DNA from 3 places in the Mesorhizobium sp. W016 genome. Region 1 is predicted to be linked to each of the others. Evidence: riboswitches for the same ligand, from Rfam matches in the RefSeq annotation. Region 1 holds a riboswitch; each other region holds the start of a gene.
What was found. A riboswitch is a leader RNA that binds a small molecule or an ion and turns the genes downstream of it on or off. The one in region 1 is predicted to bind cobalamin.
Positions count from the first base shown of each region.

Region 2: another riboswitch for cobalamin. It lies ahead of ACYG9V_RS23410 (CbtB domain-containing protein); the one in region 1 lies ahead of ACYG9V_RS06865 (aromatic ring-hydroxylating oxygenase subunit alpha).
Region 3: another riboswitch for cobalamin. It lies ahead of ACYG9V_RS23660 (DUF1636 family protein); the one in region 1 lies ahead of ACYG9V_RS06865 (aromatic ring-hydroxylating oxygenase subunit alpha).

Region 1 covers NZ_JBTTIF010000002.1:1,303,759-1,308,164, reverse strand. The annotation lists gene ACYG9V_RS06870 (FAD-binding oxidoreductase) at 1-518, opposite strand, end outside; gene ACYG9V_RS06865 (aromatic ring-hydroxylating oxygenase subunit alpha) at 556-1,803, opposite strand; cobalamin riboswitch at 1,921-2,122, opposite strand; gene ACYG9V_RS06860 (DUF680 domain-containing protein) at 2,622-2,828, shown strand; gene ACYG9V_RS06855 (DUF680 domain-containing protein) at 2,894-3,097, shown strand; gene ACYG9V_RS06850 (DUF680 domain-containing protein) at 3,169-3,402, shown strand; gene ACYG9V_RS06845 (ABC transporter ATP-binding protein) at 3,476-4,406, opposite strand, start outside.
Region 2 covers NZ_JBTTIF010000002.1:4,722,360-4,726,765, forward strand. The annotation lists gene cobO (cob(I)yrinic acid a,c-diamide adenosyltransferase) at 1-504, opposite strand, end outside; gene cobU (bifunctional adenosylcobinamide kinase/adenosylcobinamide-phosphate guanylyltransferase) at 506-1,018, opposite strand; gene ACYG9V_RS23405 (CbtA family protein) at 1,011-1,814, opposite strand; gene ACYG9V_RS23410 (CbtB domain-containing protein) at 1,830-2,009, opposite strand; cobalamin riboswitch at 2,046-2,240, opposite strand; gene ACYG9V_RS23415 (gamma-glutamylcyclotransferase) at 2,308-3,000, opposite strand; gene ACYG9V_RS23420 (aromatic ring-hydroxylating oxygenase subunit alpha) at 3,135-4,310, shown strand; gene ACYG9V_RS23425 (MFS transporter) at 4,318-4,406, opposite strand, start outside.
Region 3 covers NZ_JBTTIF010000002.1:4,769,413-4,773,818, reverse strand. The annotation lists gene cobN (cobaltochelatase subunit CobN) at 1-294, opposite strand, end outside; gene cobW (cobalamin biosynthesis protein CobW) at 313-1,365, opposite strand; gene ACYG9V_RS23660 (DUF1636 family protein) at 1,368-1,793, opposite strand; cobalamin riboswitch at 1,832-2,036, opposite strand; gene ACYG9V_RS23655 (DUF6348 family protein) at 2,095-2,550, opposite strand; one part of gene ACYG9V_RS23650 (IS3 family transposase) at 2,628-2,886, shown strand; one part of gene ACYG9V_RS23650 (IS3 family transposase) at 2,886-3,817, shown strand; gene ACYG9V_RS23645 (hypothetical protein) at 3,833-4,063, opposite strand; gene ACYG9V_RS23640 (winged helix-turn-helix domain-containing protein) at 4,093-4,406, opposite strand, start outside.

The sequences.
Region 1 (4,406 bases):
TCCTTGCGGAAGATGATCTCTTCGGCACGCCGCGCGCAGTTGACGAAACCGACATCGGTCCATGGCGCGCAGTCGTTCAGCCAGCGCAGCATCGACATCATCGGCGTCACGCCGGAGCCAGCCGAAATGAACAGGTATTTGGCCGCCGGGTGGCTGTGCAACGAGAAGTCGCCCGCCGGTCCATAGGCCTTGACATGCGAGCCGGGTGCCAGATGGTCGAACATCCAGCGCGTGCCGATGCTGCCGGCCTGCGCCTTGATCGTCACCGCGATCGAAAAGGGCCGCGATGGCGATGACGACAGCGTGTAGGTGCGCATCAGCGGCCCGTCCGGTGTCGGCAGTTCCAGCGTCAAGAACTGGCCCGGCTTGTAGCGGAACCAGGTCTGGTTGTCGGAGCGGAAGGTGAAGGTCTTGACGTCGGGCGCCTCGTCGCTGACGCCGATCACTTCCAGCACCTGCAGCCTATCGTTCCACGGCGCCATCTGGTCGAGATGGCGATAGAGCCCAAGATCCGTCATCGCATTCATCCTCTGGTCCCTCTTCGCCTGCTCCAGCTCACGCGACGCTGCGCAGCGCCGGCCGGCCGCCTTCGGCAAGGCGCGGGCCGATAAAGGCCGCGTACCATTCGACGAACTGGATCACGCCGCCCTCGTGCAGCTCCGAATAGGGGCCGGGCTCATAGGCCGGAGACAGGATGCCAAAGGCGTTTTCCTCGACGATGCGGCGGTCCTGGTCGTTGGTCTCGGTCCAGACATGGGTGAGCTCCTCAAGGTTGTAGTCGACCCCCTCGACCGCATCCTTGTGCACCAGCCACTTGGTCGTCACCGCGGTTTGCGTAGCGCTGATCGGCAGCACCCGGAAGGTGACCGCATGGTCGATCAGTATGTGGTTCCAGGTCGTCGGATAGTGGTAGTGCATCAAGGTGCCGATGCGGTCGGCGGCAACAGTGTCGGACAGGTTCTTCGTCACCGCGCGCTTTCCGGACATCGTGTAGCTGACGGCATCGCGCAGCAGCGGCGCGCGGGTGGCGCGGTATTGCCCGGCCGGATCGATGCGGAACTTGCTCGGCAGGCCCGCCGCCTCGCATTTCGCCCAGTGCGCAAGCATCTCCGGATCGCTGTCGGCGCCCTGCACGCCGGTCACCGTCGGCGCTTCGGGGAATGTCTTGCACAGCTCCGGATGATTGCCGGCGCAGTGATAGCATTCGCGGTTGTTTTCCCAGACCAGCTTCCAGTTGCCCTTCTCGATGATGGTGCTCTCGAAGGCGACCTTGGCTTCATTCAGCCGGTGCGGCTTGAGGTAGGGCTCTATCATGGCGCGCATCGGGGCAAAGTCGGCAGGTTCTTTTGCCAGGCAGATGAAGATGTAGCCGCCGACGCTCTCGCAGGCGACGGGCTTCAGGCCGAACTGGCTCTTGTCGAAACCGTCGGCCATCTGGCGGGCAAACAGCAGCCGGCCGTCAAGCTCGTAGGTCCACTGGTGATAGGGGCAGACAAGCTTTGCCGCCATGCCCTTCTCAGTGTTGCAGACACGGCTGCCGCGATGGCGGCAGGAATTGTGAAAGGCGTTGATGTTGCCCTTCTGGTCGCGGACCAGCACCACCGGATAATCGCCGATCTGCACGGTGATATAGCTGCCGGGCTTCGGCAGTTCGCAATCATGGCCGATGAACAGCCAGTCGCGATACCAGATAAGCTCCATGTCGAGCTTGAAATAGTCCGGGTCGGTGTAGAAGGGCTGTTCCAGCGAAAAGCCTTGCTTGCGGCCGTTCAGGAGCCTCAGCATGTCGTTGCGCGTATCCATAGTTCTGTCCTCGTGGTTTAAGGACTGAACTTGGTGGTGATGGAGGAAGGATCGGACGCAGGCCGGCGCGGCGCCGGACATGCACTATCCACCTCTTGACCGCCCACCGCGATCAGTCGAGTCTATGCATCTCGGGCTGGTTTCCGGGCTCTGGAGTTGTCCTTGCGGACCATCGCGACACCTTCCCAGGCTGCTGCCCAGTGGTCTCCCGTTGCGACTTCAACTCCACCACCGTTGCGGGGGCAGCGCCGGATTCTGACCGGCTTCCCAATTCTCCGCTGCGTCGTCACGAAGCGGCACCTGAGATGCGATCATCTAATCACGGCAGCGATCGCGACGTCGGCATGAAAGCGACATCATATCCATGCGGCGCGACACGCGCGGCATACGCCCCGCCGACCACCGAAGGGCTGAGATCCTGTCTTGCGGCGCTATCATCGCCGTTTCGAATTGCTGCGGATCCAGTTCCGATCGGGGGCAAAAAGGGCTCAACGGTATCGAAAAGTTACTATTAGCAATCTCTAATCGAACCGAACGGTTCGTTTCTGTTGACAATGCGTGCAGGATGGTGTGAACGACGGCCCGGAAACCGACACCGGAGCGAACCACTCGGTTCGACATAAGCGACTGAAAACAATGCGATAAATGACCATAGAGGAACTTCCTGGCACAATTTCAAGGTGCAGGACCGTGGTCCACACGGAACAACTTCGTGATTGGAAACCAGCCTATGGCTTTCCCACATCGGAGCTGTCCGAACGACGCGAATTCCTCCCAAGACACGCCGCTAGACGGACAGACAAACTGGAGTACTAAAAATGAAAAAGATCATCCTCACTGCCGCAGCCGTTTTGGCGATCACCGGCAGCGCCTTCGCCGGTAGCGACAATTACGGTTCCAATGGTGCGAACCAGCCAGCCGTCTCGGTCGACAGCTCGTATACGGCTTCCATTCAGAAGCCGGCGCACGCTGACAAGCAGCCTGTCGTTCAGGGCGCCGACCGCGACCTCTACGGCAATCGCTGATCCCGACCAAAGAAGGGCGGCTACCCCGTCGCTCTCGGGATCCCAAAAAATTCAGGAGTATTGAAATGAAAAAGATCATCCTTGCTGCCGCCGCCGTTTTGGCCATCTCCGGCAGCGCTTTCGCCGGCAGCGACAACTACGGTTCGAACGGCGCCAACCAGCCTGCGATTACGTCGACCGATAGTGGCCATACGGCTTCGGTTGAGAAGTCGGCTCCAGCCGAGGAGGCGCCTGCCCACGGTGCCGACCGTAACCTTTTCGGCCGTTAAAAGCCGGTTCCCAGCACGCGGCGGGCTTATCCGCTGCAGCTGGCGGCATCAGAAAAATTCAGGAGACTAAAATGAAGAAGATCGTTCTTGCCACCGCAGCCGTTCTGGCTGTTTCGAGCGCTGCCTTTGCCGGCAGCGACAATTATGGCTCCAATGGCGCCAACCAGCCGGCCGCTGCCGTCGACACCACCCGCACTTCGTCGACCGGCACCAACTCGGCGGTCTACAAGCTGCTGAACTCGTCGAACGACCAACAGAAGTTCGTTCCTCAGAGCAGCGACAGGGATCGGTTCGGCAACAACTAACAGCCGAAGCTTAAAAAAAGAGCGGCGGGCCTGGCCCGCCGCTCTTTTTTCATGCCTGTACGACGCAGCTATCTCAAGCCGCCTTCACTTCCACCGGCTTGAGCGAGAAGGAGTGCCCATCGGCGTCGAAGATGTGCAGGTCCCCGGCATCCGCGGTCAGTCGCAGCTTTGCCCCGCGCTTGACCTCGACATTGCCGGGCAGCTTGGTCACCAACGGCAGGTCAGCGCGGCCGATATCGACATAGACAAGCTGCACCTCGCCGAGTTGCTCGACATAGTCCACCACGCCCTCGAAAAGATATTCCGCGCCGGTGGCGGCCGACAGATCCTCCGGCCGCACGCCGAAGCTGACTGCCGCACCCTTTGCTGACGCCGGCGTTGCGATCGGCACCGTTGCCTTGCGGCCGCCGACATGGCTGACGATTGTCGGGTTGCCCGTCCTGTCGATTGTCGCCGGCAGGATGTTCATGGCCGGCGAGCCGATGAACTGGGCAACGAACAGATTGCCGGGCTTCTTGTAGAGGTCCATCGGCGTGCCGACCTGCTCGATATGGCCATCCTTCAGCACGACGATGCGGTCAGCCAGCGTCATCGCCTCGACCTGATCGTGGGTGACGTAGATCATGGTCGTGGCAGGCATCAATTCCTTCAGCTTGGCGATCTCGATGCGGGTGGCGACGCGCAGCGCCGCGTCGAGGTTCGACAGCGGCTCGTCGAACAGGAACACTTTCGGGTTGCGCACGATGGCCCGGCCGATGGCGACGCGCTGGCGCTGGCCGCCCGACATGGCCTTGGGCAGACGGTCGAGATATTTGGTCAGCTGCAGGATCTCCGCTGCCTGCCGCACCCGCTTGTCGATCTCGGCCTTGCTTTCCTTGCCGATCTTCATCGAGAAGGCCATGTTGTCGTAGACGGTCATGTGCGGATAGAGCGCATAGGACTGGAACACCATGGCGATGCCGCGCTTGGAAGGCGGCACATCGTTCACCACCTCGCCGGCGATC
Region 2 (4,406 bases), 3.4 Mb from region 1:
GCCGGTGACGACGACATGCAGGCCTTCGCGCCGCGCCTTCAGCGCCGCGACCACCTTGTCGAGATCGAGATAGTCGTAGCGCAGCGCAATGTTGAGCTCATCGAGGACGACAAGGCTGACAGAGGGGTCGGCGATCAGTTCCAGCGCCTTGGCCCAGGCGGCTTCGGCCGCCTTAATGTCGCGCTTCAGATCCTGCGTCTCCCAGGTGAAACCCTCGCCCATCGTGTGCCAGACGACGCGGTCGCCAAACGCCGCGAAGGCATCCTTCTCGCCGGTGTGCCATTTGCCCTTGATGAACTGGACGATTCCGACGCGCTTGCCATAGCCGAGCATGCGCAGCGCCAGCCCGAAGGCAGCCGTGGTCTTGCCCTTGCCGGGTCCGGTGTTGACGATCAGCAGCCCCTTCTCGACCGTCTTTTCCGCGACCTCGGCGTCCTGCACCGCCTTGCGCTTGGCCATCTTGGCGCGATGGCGCTCTTCGTCTTTTGTGTCGATATCGGTCATCTCATTTCACCTTGAGCGGCAGCCCCGCCACCATCAGAAGCACCATATCAGCTACGACCGCGATCTGCTGGTTGAGCCGGCCGGCGGCATCGCGGAACCGGCGTGCCAGCGCATTGTCGGGCACGATGCCTTGTCCGACTTCGTTGGAGACCACGAACCACGGTCCGCGCGGCCGCGAAAGCACATCGGCCAGCCGCCGGCACTCCCCCTCCAGATCATGATCGGCCAGCATATGATTGGTCAGCCACAGCGTCAGGCAGTCGACAAGCACCGGCTGGTTGTCCGGCAATGCCTCGAGCGCACCGGCAAGATCAAGCGGGGCGTCGATGGTCGCCCACCCCTCGCCACGGCGCGAGCGGTGCTGCGCGATGCGCTCGCGCATTTCGCCGTCATAGGCTAGCGCGGTGGCGATATAAGCCCATGGCGGCAGCAACGCCGTCGCCAAAGTTTCGGCATGCGCGCTCTTGCCGGAGCGCGCACCGCCGATGATGAAGGTCAAACTGCGATCAGGCAAAGCTGTCGCGCAGGCTGGTCGCGGTGCCGGTGAAGCGCGCGCGCACTACACCGACAACTGCGCCGAGCACCAGCCAGAACACCAGATTGGTCAGCGTCACCGCCACCACGAACTGATGATGCAGGCCCTCCGGGATCGGCGTTACGAAACTGTCAGGCTGCGGCGCGCCGACAATATGCGGGGCGACGATCAGGACGACGGCGAGCACGGTCAGGGGCGCCGACGTGCGGAAGGTGATAAGGGCAAGACCGATCGCCGTTGTCATCACCGTTGCCCACCACCAGATCTGGCGCTGCATGAGATCGGCCGCCGGCATTGCCGGCAGTTCCGGCGGCAGGCCGAGGCCCGGCGCCAGCGTGAACACGGCAAAGCCGGCCAAGCCCCAGAACACGCCCTGGCGCCAGCTGCCGATGCCGCCGGCGAACTCGGAAACCGCCACCAGGACCAGCGCGAAGCCGATGCCGGTGACGATATTGGCGACGACACTGAAGGCGAAACGCTCGAAGCCGTCGGCCGGCGCCCAGCCTTCGTCCTCCGCCGGCGCGGCTGCTTCAGCCGGTGCTGCGCTGCTCACCGCATTTTCCGCCGGCGCGGCGGTGCTCATGGCATCGGTGTCCGCAGCGTTGGCGGCGGGCGCCGCGGCATGCTGATGCTCATGGCCGCCACCAGCCTTTTCGTAGACCTCCGCCTTGAGGATCAGCGGCACGGTGGCGTAGGCCTGCATGCAGGCGAGAGCGACACCCGCCACGAGCCCTGCGATCGCCGCGATGAACACGACGTTGCGAAACAGGTTCATGATGTCAGATCCTCGTCAGTGGCAGGGAAACGCCATCGAATGGCGATAGTCGTGCGCCGCATTGTGGACCGCATCGATATGCGAGAAACCGACAACGCCGACGACGAAAATGCCCAGAAACGCGCTAAGCACGAGCTGCATGAAGCGCGACTGCGAGGAGACGGATGCGCCGAGGGAGACGGAAGCGGTATTCATATCTTGTCCTTTCGCCCTCCACCCGAGGGCATCGAAGTCAGTTCCCTGTCGCCGGCAGGTCTCCTGGCTCGCGGATCAGCGCCCTTCCCCACCTTCCCGAGGAAAAATCCTCAGTGGCTTGGAGAGGACTACCGCACACAGTTGCGGGGGCAGCCACGGCATTGGGCAACAAGTCAGCCCTCACCGCATTCCCTCTTGGTCCCTAACGGAACCGACGACATGCATGACTATAGGCTGAAACGGCCGCATCCGGCAAACCAAATTCCGCCGGCCAACAGCGCGAATGCGCCATGCGGCGTTACGGGTTCAACGCGGTGATCCGCTCGGCAACCAGCCGCTGCAGCCGCCACAGATGGCGATCGTGAATGCCGCGCTCTTCAAGGTTTTTCACCGTGTTGTAGAGATAGTCGGCGCCCGATCCCCAGTGCCCGCAGGACGTGGCCAGCCTTTCGACGATCTTGCCTTCGTCGAGCGGGCCGGAATAGGTCAGGCCGTTGCGGTTGATCACGAAGGCCAATGCCCTGAGCGGTCCGGCCTCGCTTGCAAGCTTCAGCATGCGCGGCCGGTAGCTTGTCGGCTTCAGCGTGACTTCGCGCCGGAAAAGCCGGCCCAACTGCTCGCGCCGGTTATTGTCGGTCAGCCGAAAGGCGACGCCCTTGCATTGTCCGCCACGGTCCAGCGCCATCATCAGGCCGGGGCTGACCTTGGTGCCGCGCCAGCGCGTCATGTTCATGCAAAAGGACCGATGCCAGCCGCGCGCCAGCGCAACGCGGTCCTCGACATAATCTATTTCCGGTTTCCAGATCAGCGATCCATAGCCGAACAGCCATAGCGGTTCGCTATCCGGGAGTTCGACCTGCAATTCATCCAGAAGCGCGTCATAGTCGGCTTCATCGAGATGCATCGCGTCCGGATCAGGCCCGGGGTCCCTGATCTCGCGCCAGCAGCGCGCGACCAGCTCCGGCGTAAGCGACATCTGTCGTGCGGCCACGTCCGAATCCCCCCAATTCCGAATGTCCCATGTCCACGACATGATTATGCGCCGCGCCTGCAACCGGCAATGCGGCACTCTGATTGACAAACGATTTGCCGGGGTGTCGGCTGACGCTTCATAGGAAGCCAGCCATGCATCCCAACCCGAGCGAGCGCGACCCCTATAACGGCCTGAGCCGGGCCGAACCGACGCTACCGTCATCGGCCTATTGGGATAGCGAGGCTTACCAGCGCGATCTCGAGGCCATCTGGTACAAAAGCTGGCTGCTCGTCTGCCGCGAGGCCGATCTTGCCCAGCCTTTGGCATTCAGGACATTCCGCGTCGGCACGCAGGAAATCGTCGTGCTGCGCGACGACACCGGCGAGTTGCGCGCCTTCCACAACACCTGCCGGCATCGCGGCTCGCAGCTTTGCCAGGAAAGCGAGGGCCGGCTGAAAGCGCGGCTCATCACTTGCCCCTACCATGCCTGGTCCTACTCGCTGCGCGGCGATCTCGTGCGCGTTCCCTCGAAATCGCTGCCAGATGGTTTCGACAAGGCAGATCATCCGCTCTACCGGGTGGCGCTGTCGGTGTGGCGCGGCTTTGTCTTTGTGAACCTTCAGCAGGCGACGGCCGGCTCCGCCGAGACCTCCTTCGATCCCGCATCCGGCGACCTCGCCAACTGGCCGCTGGAAACGCTGGTATCAGGCCATGTCCTGCGCAAGGTGATGAACTGCAACTGGAAAATCTTCTGGGAGAACTTCAACGAGTGCCTGCATTGCCCAGGCGTCCACAAGGACCTGTCTCGGCTGGTGCCGATATACGGCCGCGGCCTGATGAGCCGGCACGACGACCCCGACTGGGTCCGCCATGCCGACAATGACGCACCGGAGTTTTCGGGTGGCCTGCGCGCCGGCGCCGAGACCTGGTCGCGCGACGGACATGCCCATGGCCCGGTCTTCCCGGGCCTGACGCCAGCCGAGCGTGCGGCCGGACAGACCTATGCCACCAGCCTGCCCTCGATGTTCATCGTCGGCCATGTCGATTATGTCAGGACGGTGCGACTGATGCCGCTCGGTCCCGAACAGACCGAACTCACCGCCGAATGGCTGTTCGCGCCCGAGGCGCTGGCTGAGACGGACATCGACAATGTCGTCGCCTTCGGCACCCAGGTGCTGGAGGAGGATGCCGCGATCTGCGAGATCAACCAGAAAGGCCTGCGCTCCATGCGTCACGCGGCCGGCGTGCTGATGCCGGAGGAGTACGATCTGCACCGCTTCCACAAATGGGTGCGCGAGCGGCATGCAGCGCTTGAGGCAACCGCCTGATCGGCGACTAAAGCGACTTCGGCAGATAGCGCCAGGTGATAAAGCCGCAAACAGCGGCCAGAATGCCCAGCGTCACGAACACCGAGCCGAGGCCGA
Region 3 (4,406 bases), 3.5 Mb from region 1:
GTCGCAGCCATAGCGCCACCAGTCATAGCCGCCGAGGATGCGCACCAAGATCACCTTGGCCTGGCGGGCGACGCTGTCGATCCAGAGGTCCACGGACATGGGATGACGCAGGTCGCGCAACGCCGCCAGCCGCATCGACGGCAGGCGGGCGGCATCGGCCTTCCAGGCCGCCGCGAGGCCGGCGAGGTCGCTGTCGGTGAAGGACAGCGCCACGATATCCGCCGGCGTCTGCCGGAGATCAACCGGCTCGGCGAGATCGTCGAGCGAGGCGGAGGTCGTGGTGAGTATGTGCATCGCGGCTCGTGCCTGAGATCAACCGGCGAGTATACGCTCGATCGCCGGACGGTTCAGCCCCTTCAGGCCAATGACGACGAGACGCGAGCGGCGATCGTCCTCGGCCGTCCAGGCGCGGTCATAGTAATGGTTGACGCGTGGGCCGACGGCCTGCAGCAAAAGCCGCATCGGCTTGCCGCCGACCTCGACGAAGCCTTTCACGCGAAGCACGTTTTCCTGTTCGGCGGCGGCAGCGACGCGCTTTGCCAGTTCGTCCGGATTGGTGATCGAGGGGATGTCGACGATGAAGGTGTCGAAATCGTCATGCTCATGATCGAAAGCGCCGTCGTGATGCGACTTGCGGTTCTCGATGTCGTCTTCGACGGCGAGACCGAGGCCAAGCAGCACCGACGGGTCGACCTTGCCATGCGCAGTCGGCACGATTTTTACCGCGCGGGCGGAATGTTCATTGATGATGGCGTTGGCGCGGGCCGAACCGGGGGCGTCCATCAGATCGCTCTTCGACAGGATGATCAAATCGGCGCAGGCGATCTGGTCCTCGAACACTTCTTCGACAGGATCGTCATGGTCGAGCGTCTCGTCCTGAGCGCGCTGTGCCTGCAAAGCGTCCATGTCGTTGGCGACGCGGCCTTCGGCCAGCGCCGGGCCGTCTACCACGGCGATGACACCGTCGACGGTTACCCGGCTCTTCACGCTCGGCCACTGGAACGCCTGGACCAGCGGCTTGGGCAGAGCCAGGCCCGAGGTCTCGATCAGGATGTGGTCAACCTTCGGTGTCAGCGCGAGGATCTTGTCGAGGGCGGGCACGAAATCGTCGGCGACTGTACAGCAGATGCAGCCATTGGCCAGTTCGACGATGTTTTCCTCGGGGCAGGTGTCGATGCCGCAGCCTTTCAGGATTTCCCCGTCGATGCCGATGTCGCCGAACTCGTTGACGATGATGGCGATGCGCTTGCCGCCGGCATTTTCCAGGAGATGGCGGACCAGCGTCGTCTTGCCGGCGCCGAGGAAGCCTGTAACGACAGTGCAGGGAACACGGGAGAGGTTGGCGGCCGGGTTTGAAGCGTTCATCGTCAGTCCTTCAGCATGTCGAGGGGTGGGATGCGGGCAACGAGGCCGCGCTTGAGGCTATCGGGCCGGCCGCGCCACGGGATGAGGCCGTCGGCCGAAGTCGCGAAGAGCTTTGCGCCGGTAACGAGGTCGGCGCCGCTGGTTGCGGTCAGATCGCCGAAGACATAGCTCCAGCAGCCATCGCGCAGGATCGCGGCGCTGAGGCGGCGCTTGCAATTGCCGAGACATTCGGCGGTGCGGACTCGGATATCGCCGGCAGCGGCGCGGCGTGTGTCCTCAGCCAGCAATTCGCCGGCGCGCGGATGGGCGTCGGAACCGGTCTCATCGCGGCAGGAGGCGCAGACGATGACGGTCACGCCGGTCAGGGCGTCGTTGTCCCCGGACGCAATGTCCGCTGTGCCAGCCGAAAAACTGCTGTTCTGGTCCAAAAACCGTGCTCCTTGCCCGGAAACCCGCCAGGCGATCGGATACTTTGTCTCAGACGGCAGGTCTCCTGGCTCGCGGGTCGTCGCCTTGGTTAGCCGCCTTCCCGGTGTTACCCAGTGGCTTTCGGCCTTGGCTCGTCGCTTACAGTTGCGGGGACAGCCGCGGATTTGGGACCGAAATCCCGCACCGCATTCCCTCTTGGCCCTTGCCGTTGCGGGCAGGGGACCGTCTGCAGCGGATTTAGGCTTTTGCGGGCGGCGGTGTCAACGCACGGCTACGACATGGCGATGTCGGCAGGGGCTGTCATGTCCCGGCTTCCGGCAGTGCCAGGATGACCTGTCGGATAGCTTGATAGCCATCGCTATAGTCCCAGTCATGACCGACAGCCAGATTCTGTCCCTCATGCCAAACCGCGTTGTCCAGAAGGACTTCGGCACTAATCAGCGTGCCCTTCAAGCCTGCCAGAAAGGTCCGGACAAAATGGCTTCCGGGGGGTACCGAAGCTGTGAACAGCTTTTCCAGCTTGGCATAGAATGCTGGATAGCCTGGTGTCAGCGAGCATAGCTCGGTTGTGGCCTGGGAAATGACCGGGCCGCTATAGATTTTCCAGCGGGCATCTTTTCGCCAGATCTTCCAACTGGCGCTGCTTCGCTGCCAAAGCTCTATTTCGGCCTGCATGTTCTCGCAGACGTGATCGGCCAGTCCCTCAATGGCCACATGGAAAACACCACGGAGAAACTTTTCAAACGCCTGGTTCAGTTCCTGTTCGCGCTGACGTTGCCCCTTTGGCTTAATCCGGTTTGAAGTTCGCTCTGGCCCAACGCGAGGACCAGAGAATGAAGCGCAGCCGTTTCAGTGAAGAGCAGATCATCGGGATTTTGAAGGAGCACGAGGCCGGAGTTTCGGTGGCCGATCTGTGCCGCAAGCACGGGGTCAGCGACGCCAGCATCTACAAATGGAAGGCCAAGTATGGAGGCATGGACGTGTCGGAAGCGAAGCGGCTGAAGACGCTGGAGGATGAGAACGCTCGTCTGAAGCGACTCCTGGCGGACGCCATGCTCGACAACGCCGCTTTGAAAGATCTTCTCGGAAAAAAATGGTGACGCCCGCTGCCGAGCGAGAGGCCGTCGCGCATCTTCGAACGGCATTCGAGATGAGCGAGCGGCGGGCGTGCAAGACCATCGGCTGCTGCCGGATGACGGTTCGCCACAAGGCGATCCGTGGCGACGATGGTGACCTGCGGGAGCGGATGAAGGCGATCGCGCATGAGCGCCGGCGCTTCGGCTATCGCCGCCTGCATGTGCTGCTGCGGCGGGAAGGTTATGTGGTCAATCACAAGCGTCTGTTCCGGCTCTATCGCGAGGAGAAGCTTGCCGTACGGCGCCGTGGCGGTCGCAAGCGAGCCATTGGAACGCGGGCACCGATGATGGTCCCCGTTGCACCCAACGACCGTTGGTCACTGGACTTCGTGTCGGATCAGCTGACCGATGGCCGTCGCTTCCGGATATTGACCGTCGTCGACGACTGCACGCGCGAGTGCCTGGGGTTGGTCGCGGATACGTCTCTGTCCGGCGTGAGGGTTGCCCGCGAACTCGATCGGCTCATGATCGAACGCGGCAAGCCGAAGATGGTGGTCAGTGACAATGGCAGCGAACTGACCAGCAATGCGATCCTTGCCTGGGCCGATGCAAGCCGCGTGGACTGGCATTATATCGCGCCGGGCAAGCCAATGCAGAACGGCTTCATCGAGAGCTTCAACGGTCGCCTCCGTGAAGAACTGCTGAACGAGATGCTGTTCACCTCATTGGCACAGGCTCGCGCGGTCTTGGCCAGTTGGCGGGCAGACTACAACTTCAATCGCCCACATTCGAGGCTCGGATGGCAGACCCCCTTCGAGTTCGCCCACACCTTCACCCCGCGACGGGACACAGCGCTGCGCACGATGATCAGCTCCGCGCCGGTGCCCGTCGCTCAAACCGCCCAACAGGGCAACATTCATCGCCGGAGCGAACTCAGAATTGGATAAAACTTGGGGGCAACGTCAGCGCGTGTCGCCGAAGCCAGCAAAGGATTCAATGACCGGCTGAACATCAAGCAGCGGAGAAAAAATGTAGATTTCCAGGACCAGCCGGTCAGAACTCGTCTCGAACACCTCAGCCTCAAACCGAAGCTGCTTCGATTGGAGCATGACGTCCCTATCTCTGCGGACTGCATCTATTCCATGCGCAATGAGGGCGCCATGGATCATGTCGAGCACTTTGTCCGATGCCATTGCACAACCTACGAGGCTTATTGAGGCGTCTATGACAGACGCTGCAAGGGTTGGCCATCTCTCTCGCTAGCCAATGCCGGCCCCAGATTGCCGGCCGGCGTCACTTCGATGCGCTCAAGGCCAAGCCAGCCCTGCATCTCCTTTAGTTCCTCGAAAAGCTGTGCGGTGGTCTCAGGCGGTGCGCCTGCTTCGGCATAGGCGGCGTGGACGCGTAAGACACTCGCAGGCCGGTCGGCCTTGAGGTCGACGCGGGCGACGATCTTGTCGCCGAGCAAGAAAGGCAGCACGTAATAGCCATATTGCCGCTTGTCGGCCGGGGTGTAGATCTCGATGCGGTAGCGGA